DNA from 2 places in the Paenibacillus sp. FSL R7-0340 genome. Region 1 is predicted to be linked to the other one. Evidence: riboswitches for the same ligand, from Rfam matches in the RefSeq annotation. Region 1 holds a riboswitch; the other holds the start of a gene.
The links. Region 1 has a riboswitch for cyclic di-AMP ahead of MKX59_RS21190 (hypothetical protein). Riboswitches for the same ligand answer to the same signal wherever they lie in the genome.
Positions count from the first base shown of each region.

Region 2: it holds a riboswitch for cyclic di-AMP, as region 1 does, so the genes downstream of both, MKX59_RS00295 (3D domain-containing protein) here and MKX59_RS21190 (hypothetical protein) in region 1, are expected to answer to the same signal.

Region 1 covers NZ_JBBOBY010000001.1:4,739,716-4,744,641, forward strand. Annotated here, with positions in the region: gene kdpA (potassium-transporting ATPase subunit KdpA) at 1-1,580, opposite strand, end outside; gene MKX59_RS27630 (potassium-transporting ATPase subunit F) at 1,732-1,809, opposite strand; gene MKX59_RS21190 (hypothetical protein) at 1,993-2,388, opposite strand; cyclic di-AMP (ydaO/yuaA leader) riboswitch at 2,504-2,676, opposite strand; partial or broken gene MKX59_RS21195 (glutathione peroxidase) at 3,143-3,629, shown strand; tRNA gene MKX59_RS21200 (tRNA-Leu) at 3,775-3,857, opposite strand; gene MKX59_RS21205 (urease accessory protein UreF) at 4,131-4,868, shown strand.
Region 2 covers NZ_JBBOBY010000001.1:79,693-84,618, forward strand. Annotated here, with positions in the region: gene yabG (sporulation peptidase YabG) at 1-430, opposite strand, end outside; gene rsmA (16S rRNA (adenine(1518)-N(6)/adenine(1519)-N(6))-dimethyltransferase RsmA) at 486-1,370, opposite strand; gene rnmV (ribonuclease M5) at 1,378-1,923, opposite strand; gene MKX59_RS00295 (3D domain-containing protein) at 2,070-3,218, opposite strand; cyclic di-AMP (ydaO/yuaA leader) riboswitch at 3,490-3,772, opposite strand; gene MKX59_RS00300 (TatD family hydrolase) at 3,974-4,744, opposite strand; gene MKX59_RS00305 (HD domain-containing protein) at 4,787-4,926, opposite strand, start outside.

The DNA.
Region 1 (4,926 bases):
AATAACTTGTTGTCCGTACGCAGTGTCCCCGTCGTCACCGGAGTCGGTGCTTTGGCATTCAATGAAGCCGCCACAGCCAACAATGCAATCATAGATACATATCGTCCGAAGAACATAACCAGCCCCGTTGTCATGTTCCAGAATACGTTGTTATCCGAAAGACCTTCAAATCCCGAACCGTTATTTGCAGCAGATGACGCATATTCATAGAGCACCTGAGTCAACCCGTGATAGCCAGGGTTAGTGACCGCGTCGTATCCCCAATGACTCATAAACGCAAGCGCAGTTGGGGCGAGAATGAGGAACGGATGTACCAAAATGGCAATCGCGATCAGCTTCATTTCCTTGCCTTCAATTTTCCTTCCCATAAATTCCGGAGTTCTCCCGACCATCAGTCCGCATATAAACACACCCAGAATCGCATACATCAGCATATTCATCAGCCCGACACCCTTGCCGCCAAAAATGACGTTTAGCATCATTTCTCCCAAAGCAGCCATGCCACCCAGTGGGGTTAGTGTATCATGCATATTATTGACCGAACCTGTCGTTGCCGCTGTTGTGACCGCAGTGAATAAAGCCGATTGTCCAATGCCGAAACGAACCTCTTTCCCTTCCATGCTTCCTTGAGAAGCATCCACACCCAGTGTCTGGATTAACGGGTTACCTGTCTTTTCAGACACGTACGTAATAGATAGAAAAATAAGAAACAATACCATCATGGAGCTAAAAATAATCCAGCCCTGCTTACGATTACGGGCAAACAATCCAAAGGTATACGGCAACGAAGCTGGCATTACCCACATTGCCAAAATTTCCAGCACGTTCGTCCAAGGACTTGGATTTTCAAAAGGATGTGCAGAGTTAGCTCCCGCATAACCGCCCCCGTTTGTCCCCAAATGCTTGATGGACTCCAGAGAAGCAATGGGTCCCATAGAAATCTGCTGCTGTGTTCCGCTCAGCGTCGTAAGATCCGCCGTAGGCTGTAGCGTCTGTGGTACCTTCAATCCAACCAGCACCAGCGTAAGCACAAAGGCCAGCGGCAGGAAAATCCTTATAATGGCTTTAATAAAATCTTGAAAGAAATTGCCCATCCCTTCACCGCGCCGCGTCAATCCTCTCATAAAAGCCGCAGCAACCGCAAAACCGGAAGCAGCCGAAGTGAACATCATCATCGTGACGAACGCCATCTGTGTCAGATACGTAAGCCCGCTTTCTCCGCTATAATGTTGGAGATTCGTATTCGTCATAAAGCTGATTACCGTATTAAAAGCTAGTGATGCTTCCATATTACTGTTTCCAGCCGGATTACCAGGAAGCATTCCCTGTAAACGCAACAGCAAGTAGCTGATCGCCACAAGCACGACATTCGTTGCAATGAAACTCATAACATACGTAGTCCAACGCATGCTCTCCAGCTTCTTCAATCCTACAATCTTATAAATCAGCTTTTCTGTTCCGCCAAAAATCCGATCCGTCCGATTGGGTTCATTCGAGAATACATGATACATATAGGTGCCCACTGGCTTTACCAAGAGCAGCAATATGACGATCACAATTCCAATTTGAAGCAGCTCCATCCTTTATTCCTCCTTCAAAATGCTCCTGCGTTTGGAACAACAGACCTGCTTCCAGAGCACCAATTGTGTGCACACGTTTGCGAAAACCCGCTACCTATGATGCTTAATATTCAGATCTGTTGTTCCCGCCCGCTCTATCCCCTATAGCTGACTAGAACTTTTCAGGGTTCAGGAGTGCGTAGATTAAATACATAAACACAATAGCCGTAAGCCCAAGTATAACGATCATCCTCTTCGTCCTCCTTTAGAGGTCTGCGCATCACACCAGCGTACAAACAGCAGTATCACTCCATAACTCACAGCCATGACGAGCAGCATGTATATATCCATCATGTTTATACCCTCCGTATCGGTCCTCAGATCGCCATTCTTATTTGATCATAAAATCATAAAACAACTATGTTATAAGTGCTTATCCGTTCAGCAGAAAACCCACCTCTCCGTTCAATGTGTAGATCACATGATCCGCTCCCAATCCCCGATAAATTCCTTGTGGATTACAGCCGTGCGTAATAACATAGATCGATTCCGATGTTAGCGGCCGACATATTTGCAGGAAACGGCACGTCAGATTCAAGCTGTTCTCGAACAAATACACACTACCAATTTCTTTTTTTGGAAAATTCCATTTTCCCGCTTGCATGGTATTGATGCGGACAATGTGCTCCACACCCATTTTTTTGAGCTGTCGTTCCTCCTGGGCGCTATTCGTGAGAACTGCAAACGCCAATTTTTTGAAAATAAGCAATTTCACAAAACTTCTGCCCGCTTCATTCGGTGCAGTGACAATAATTAACCGACCTTCCATCAGTAGCTCCTCTCCCGGTATAAAAAGACAACAAAAAGAAGCCGAAGGAAAAAGGCTTTCCTCCGGCTTCTTACATATCCATGATAAAATAAACCATGGCTGCACACGGCGGTTTGTTGCCTCTCCCTGTACGCTTACGAGGTTAGCTGTCGGATTCGGACGTGAGAGTCGCCCTATTTCTGGCACTTGACCTGAAAATTCACCCCATGAGACACACGGCTTCCGAAGCCGTACAATCTCGATTGGTTCCCCCGCTTTTGCAACTGCAAAATTCAGCGCTATAGACATTTCGTTGTTGCTTCATTCAAGTTAATTTGAAATTACGTCTTGAATCATACACCCGCGCATGGAAGACTGTAAAGCTCAACTGCGGGGTTATAAATCGGCCTTTAGAGCCTAGGATATTAATAATAGCGCTTACAATGCAACTATGCTTCTCACAGCTCCTTCAATCTCTGTTTTTCATCCCTTTTCGAAAATGACAAGCATGTCAATATTGGCGTAGGGTAGAGCGTTTTTGGCCTTTTTTTGTAAAAAGAGAAGAAAATACGCTATATGTACCAGCTAAACACCGATTGAACCCGCTTTTATAAGAAGAAACACCTTAATTCGCTCCATTTGCGGTGCGATTTACTGTTTTGAACAAAATACGATTTTACAGCGGCTAAAGGCTTGATACAGCTTTTCCAGACTTGCAACCTTGCTTTTAATTGCTTACAATTTAATTGCTGAATATTGAATAAGGAGAGATACTATGACCGTTTATGAATATGATGCGCACACCCTGCAAGGGAAACAAATTCCGTTATCCATATATGAAGGGAACGTTCTGCTTATCGTGAACACTGCCAGCAAATGTGGGTTAACCCCCCAATACAAAGCGCTACAAGAGCTATATGATCAGTACCATGAACAGGGGCTCGAAATTTTGGGATTTCCCAGCAACCAGTTTGCCAAACAAGAGCCAGGTTCCAGCGAGGAGATTTCCGAGTTTTGCCAGATCAATTATGGTGTTACCTTTCCGATGTTCGCCAAGACAGATGTCAATGGCGATCAAGCGCACCCCTTATTTCGTTACCTGACCCAAACTGCTCCGGGGGGTATTAGGGTCTAAAGCGATCAAATGGAATTTCACTAAATTCTTAATTACACGAGAAGGTAACGTATTTAAGCGCTATGCACCGCAAACCACTCCAGATAAGCTGGCGGGAGATATAGAGAAGCTTTTGCAGCAAAACTGACATCCTTCTTTATCACAGTTAATAAACGACCGGTTGTCTACCGTTGTTCTGTGGCAAAAGGGTATAACGAAAAATGCTTAACAAAAAAAGCATCCCTTCACGTAAACCGTGTCAGGATGCTTTTTTAACTGAGTCTTGCATATAATGCGGTCGAGAGGACTCGAACCTCCACGGGCGTACGCCCACTACCCCCTCAAGATAGCGTGTCTGCCATTCCACCACGACCGCAAATCATAATGTAATGAGGCAACAGATTTATTATACTCTCTCATCAACTATTTGTAAACAAAAATATAATAATTATTTTATATGTTATTTTAACTAACATGTATGAGCGATAAGAATATTTTATTTGACACAAAAGCTATTTAAATGTAAATATATATTACATATATTTCGAATATTTTTCGTTATCCCCAAGTAAAAAGTAAAATAACATAACATAACATAACATAAGGATTCACTTCGAGGAGGCGAACCACCTTGCATAAAGGCAACCGCTTGCTGAACTATGCATTATTGTTGGACCCTTCCCTACCTGTTGGTGGCTTCACCCGTTTTAACGGACTGGAGAAACTATCGCGTAACGGACATTTGAACAGTCTACAAGACCTGGAACATTACATGCTGGATGATTTGTATCCTCAATTTACAACCGTTGACGGCATGGCTATCAAAAGTCTGTATGTCGCCATCCAGCAGAATGACAGTTGGCGGATCGCCCTCATTGATAAGATGCTGCATACCCAACGTCCCTCCTGGCAGCATGTGAAGGAGTTTCGTCTATCCGGTCAGCGTCTGCTCAAGCTCGCTAAGGCTCTTTATCCTTGGCTTGAATTTGACCAGTTGGAATCTATACTCATTCAATACAATGCGATTGGCACACTCGCTACCGTTCACACCTGGATTAACTTCCTCCTCGGAAACGATGTAGAACAGACCGTTCACGGCTATCTTAGCGCAGCGGTGTCCTTCTGTGTGGAAGATGCCTTCAAACTACTCAATCCTCCTTATGAGGAAAAGAACCCTCTTATGGAGCGTATGACAAGCGAGCTCCTCTCTGCCTGGAAGAAGCTTAACCAACCTGAGCCAACTGCATCTCAGCGTCGCTTTCTTCACAGACATTGGTCCAGCTCCTACATCACTCTACCTCTTTATATGAGCCATAATAACCAATTGGATGAACCTAGACTGTTTTCCTCCTCAGGTCTATTCAAACGCCTTCCAGCATCCCCCTGATGCGTCGTTTCGCCAATGTGGTCACAACACCAAAAACACTCTGTCCCTTTCCTCAGGT
Region 2 (4,926 bases), 4.7 Mb from region 1:
ACGTGTCCGCCATTGCCGATTCGTGAACGTGATGTCCCTCTGCAGGAACACGGAGCTGTTCATATAAACTGAGACATTTTTTCAAATAGCCGGGATCTCCATCCAGATGAAGAACCTTTCCCGGCATTTCAAAATACGTTGACTCGACCGGATCACTCCAGTCCCCAACCAGAGCTGCCTGACTACGAGCAGCTTGCTGCTGGCGTGCCCGTTGCAACAGATTAAGAGACTCACCAGCCTTAATATGGGCCTGCTGAGTCTTACCGCTAATCTGGTCTGCAGGCACTCTGACCAGATCGTTCACTGGGGAATCGGCCAGCAGCCGAAATTCTATTCCCTTAATGATCGCTTTATCCCGCTGGATGTCCTCAACACGAAACGTGACATCTCCGCCGTACGATTTCCGAACGACCAAGTCTCCTAAACTCATCACACTGTATCACCCCTCCTATATCGTATGGGTGAATGCACAGTTTGGTTCCAGCTTAGGATATACCTGCCTCCAACAGCACAGCGCTGAGACGCGCAAATTCCTCAATACTTAGCGTTTCTCCTCGACGGGAGGGTTCAATACCAGCTTGTTGCAACAACGGCTCCAGCGTGTCCCTGTTCTCTTTGGTGAAGAAACGGCTTTTTAAGTTATTGGAAATGGTTTTACGACGCTGGGCAAAAGCAGCATGAACCACTTCAAAAAAATGCTTCTCATCCACCACTTCCACTGGAGGGGCTTCCCGTACACGCAACCGGATGACTGCAGACTCCACATTCGGCTGGGGAATAAATACTGTATTCGGCACAATACAGACTAATTCAGGTTCGCTGTAATATTGCACCGCAATGCTCAGGCTGCCGTAATCCTTCGTTCCAGGAGACGCAGCCATACGCTCAGCCACTTCTTTTTGGATCATAACGACGATATTCTCCAAAGGGAGCTTGTCCTCCAGCAGCCTCATCAGAATCGGTGTAGTAACGTAGTACGGCAGATTAGCCACGACACTTACTTTGCTCACGTCTGCAAAATCGGTTGCGAACACCTCGCGCAAATCCAGCTTCAACACATCTCCATGACGTACCTTCACATGCTCGTAAGGGGCCAACACTTCTTCGAGAATTGGCAGTAGCCGCTGGTCAATCTCGACAGCGGTAACTGCCTTGGCCGATTGGGCCAGCTTCTCGGTCAAAGCACCAATCCCAGGACCGATCTCAAGTGCGCCCTTCGTCTCATCCAATCCGGCAGCATTTACAATCTTATTGAGAATATTCTGATCAATCAGGAAATTTTGTCCCAAACTCTTTTTGAACGAAAAACCGTGCCGTTGAATAATGTCCTTCGTACGCCGCGGTGTTGCTATATCTTGAATCCCTGTCATACGGATATCACAATCCTTCACTTTCAATTTGTGCCAGCGCCCCGGCAAATTCCTCGCGGCTGATCTGAAATACAGAGAGCCGTTTATGTAGCTGCTTTCCGTTACAATAACCAATACCCAGCACATTCCCTAAGGCCATACGGCGTGCAGCAGCATTGGGGTGGGTGATGAGTCCAGCATCAATCAGGTCCGCCCACTCAATCAGCGGGTCGGCGCCTTCCACTGTCGTATGGACCCGTGCAAGAGCGTGTCTGATCGCTTCTGGTGAGGCATTCTCCACGCCAATATCTCCTTTACGCGTCGCTTCTGCCTCGGGTATAAAGGCCTGCTTGCAGCCGGGTACCTTGGAAGCGATAATCTTACGGATGCGCTCCCCTGCATGATCGGGATCGGTTAAAATGATGACCCCCCGCCGCTCCTGCGCCAATGCAATTTTACGCAGCGTCATTTTATTAATGGCTGAGCCGCCAGTTTCTATCGTATCCGCTTCAACAGCGCGGCGAATGGCCACCGTATCATCCCGGCCCTCTACCACGATCACTTCCTTGATCATTTGCGTTTCCCTCCACTGCTACACAGCAAGCTATATTTATCTTTCCCTGCTTTTGAAAACAAAATAAGAAGAGGATATCCTCTTCTTAGCATGGCATAACTATGTTGTTAATACTATCGCATTGCCCTCAACATACACAACCTGTTTTAGTTGATTTCAGGCTTTACCGGTCCGATAACATAAACGGTTTTACCGTGCTTACGACCAAATTGGTTGGCTCGGCTCAAACTCTCATAATACACATCGATTTTGTGGCCTTTAATCGCGCCACCGGTATCCTCCGCACGGCGGAAGCCCACCCCTTCGATATACACCCACCAGCCGATTGGAATTACACTCGGATCGACCGCGATGGTGCGTCCTTCCGTGACACGTGCGCCGGATGCAGTACGTGTACCGATACCTGGCTCCTGTGAGGAATACGCCGTCATGGAGACATTTTGTAAAACTTTGCTATATTTAAAATTGACGCCTGCTTTACGGACAGCACTGCCCGAACTAACCGTTGTTGCCTTAACGGCATCATTGGGACCGACGGAAGCAGCCAGAACGACCGGTTTTTTCTTCGTTCCTACTGCAATGACTTTATCCACACGGTTCTGTGCAACTTCCTTGTTAACCAGCTGTTTGGATACCAACTTTCCATCATGATATACCTTTTGAACGTGCTGGACGACCACACCCGATTTGCCGCTTTGAATGACCCGATTATCGCCTTTATAAAGACTCGGATCGGCCGTTTTGATGACCTGATAAGGCACCTGTTTTTTCTGTTCGACCTGCTGTTTCTTCACACGGACGATTTTTATGTCCATGTTAGACGAAACAGAGGCATCCAACGCAGGATAAACTTTATCCGTTGATGATAATTTATAGCCCGAGGTACGAATGGCACCTTCTACTGTATTTTCTGTTGTGTACAGCTTTTTCGTCTCATTGCCTGAAGATACTTTGACTTGATTGGCACGTTTAATGACTACGCGATCGCCATCCTGTATTGCTCCATTTAGCGGCATGGAAACTGTATCATGCGGCTGAAGTGAAATGGAATGCTCGCTCAGCAAATCTTGAAGCTTGGATTCCCGGGTTTCTACCGCAGACGCCTTGCCATCGATGACAAAAAAGACTTGTTTTTTAGATTGCGTGTACATCAGAATTGAAATCATAATCGTTAGCGCGATTAGAAAAATAGCAACCAAAGCAGCCTGGCGCACATTCTCTTGCTTCCAACGCAATACGTAAGACATGCTGGATGAGCGTGACTCATGGGTATCCTTTTTTTGGAAAATGCCCATTTCCTCCGTCCTCCTTACATAGCCCGCCGTCTGGAGTAAGACATAGTTGAGATTTGACGTGACTATAACAGATTTTCTACAAGACAAGCCCAAACTGCGACTGTCCTGCACCATGTACCCGTCTTCGCGGCATGCTGTCCTCCCCTGTTTAACCACAGTATGATGACAGATTTTCTTTTATTCACAACAAAAAAAGCCAGAGAAAGAGACTAGAGAGCTCTTTCGTGGCTTCCGGCATGTGTGAATATGCGGGAAAACTCATGCACGAGATGGCTTCTCTCTTGTTACGCTTACGGGGTTAGCTGTCGGGTTCGGACGTAGAGAGTCGCCCTAGCTTGGGTCAACCGCTCATGGCGGTCGCCTTCACATTCACCCCGAAGACCCAGAAAGAAATCGAAATACGGCTCCTCCACCTATTCAATCCCATCCGGGGAAAGAATTTCGGTCGAGCCGGCTGGCGGAAGAGACGTTCCCTTCTTGCACATATGCCGGACGTACTGTAAGCCATATCGGTTCCCCCGTTCCCTGTAAAAGGGACTCAGCGAGACTGGTTCATGAAATGACTTGTTGATGTTTACATTCAAACAACAATTCACTGAAAAGATGATATCCTGTTTCTATGCATGTTGTAAAGCAGGTTTCAAGTACATTTTTTAAAATATTCGGTTAAAATATTGTAATATTCTCGAGTTTCCTGCAACAAATTCATGATTAGCTTCGTCTATCTCTTTATTTTGATCGATTTCTTCACTTTTTCATTGAATGTCAAATCGTTCCAGGGCATTTTGGGTCGTTATTGACACTAATTCCTCCACTGTAATCCCTTTGATTTGGGCTGCAGCCTCTGCTACCAGTCTCACATGTGCAGACTCATTTCGCTTCCCACGAAACGGATGAGGCGTCAGATAGGGAGCATCAGTTTCAATGAGCAGACGGTCCAGCGGCACCTGTGCGAGCACCTCTTTTGGCTGCTTGGCATTTTTGAACGTTATTGGACCACCGAAGGAAAGGTGAAATCCCATATCCAGCACCATTTTGGCAGTTTCCCAGCTACCCGAAAAGGAGTGCATGACTCCGCCAATCTCACTCGCTTTTTCCTCGCGCAAAATCTTAACAATATCTTCATGTGCATCCCGGTTATGGATAACAATGGGCATTTTGAGCTCACGAGCCAGACCAATTTGATTTCGAAACACCCGATGCTGCACATCCTTCGGTGATGTATCCCAATAATAATCCAGACCGATCTCTCCGATGGCTACAACCTTTTTATGACTGCATAACGATGCAATCCATTCTAGATCGCCCTCCTGCATTGTAATAGCATCCTGCGGATGCCATCCAACTGCCGCATAAATAAAATCATACGTCTCGGCCAATTTCATAGTGGATGGAATGGTCTCACGATTAAATCCGATATTGATCATCCGTGTTACTCCTGATTCGACAGCACGTGCTATAACTTCTTCACGATCTTCGTCAAATTGTGGCGCATCCAAGTGAGTATGAGTGTCGAATAAATCCAAGGTTTACATCTCCTTTTTTTACTTACATTTCTATATAGTTGTCTATTCTTTGACAAAATAATTCCTTATTTCGGCAGGAAGCCTGTCTTTTACCGCGTTCAATTTATTCTGGGGAAAATACATATGATATTTTCCTCGGTGAATACCACTTATTGAGCGCACAATTTCCGAAACTTCGGATA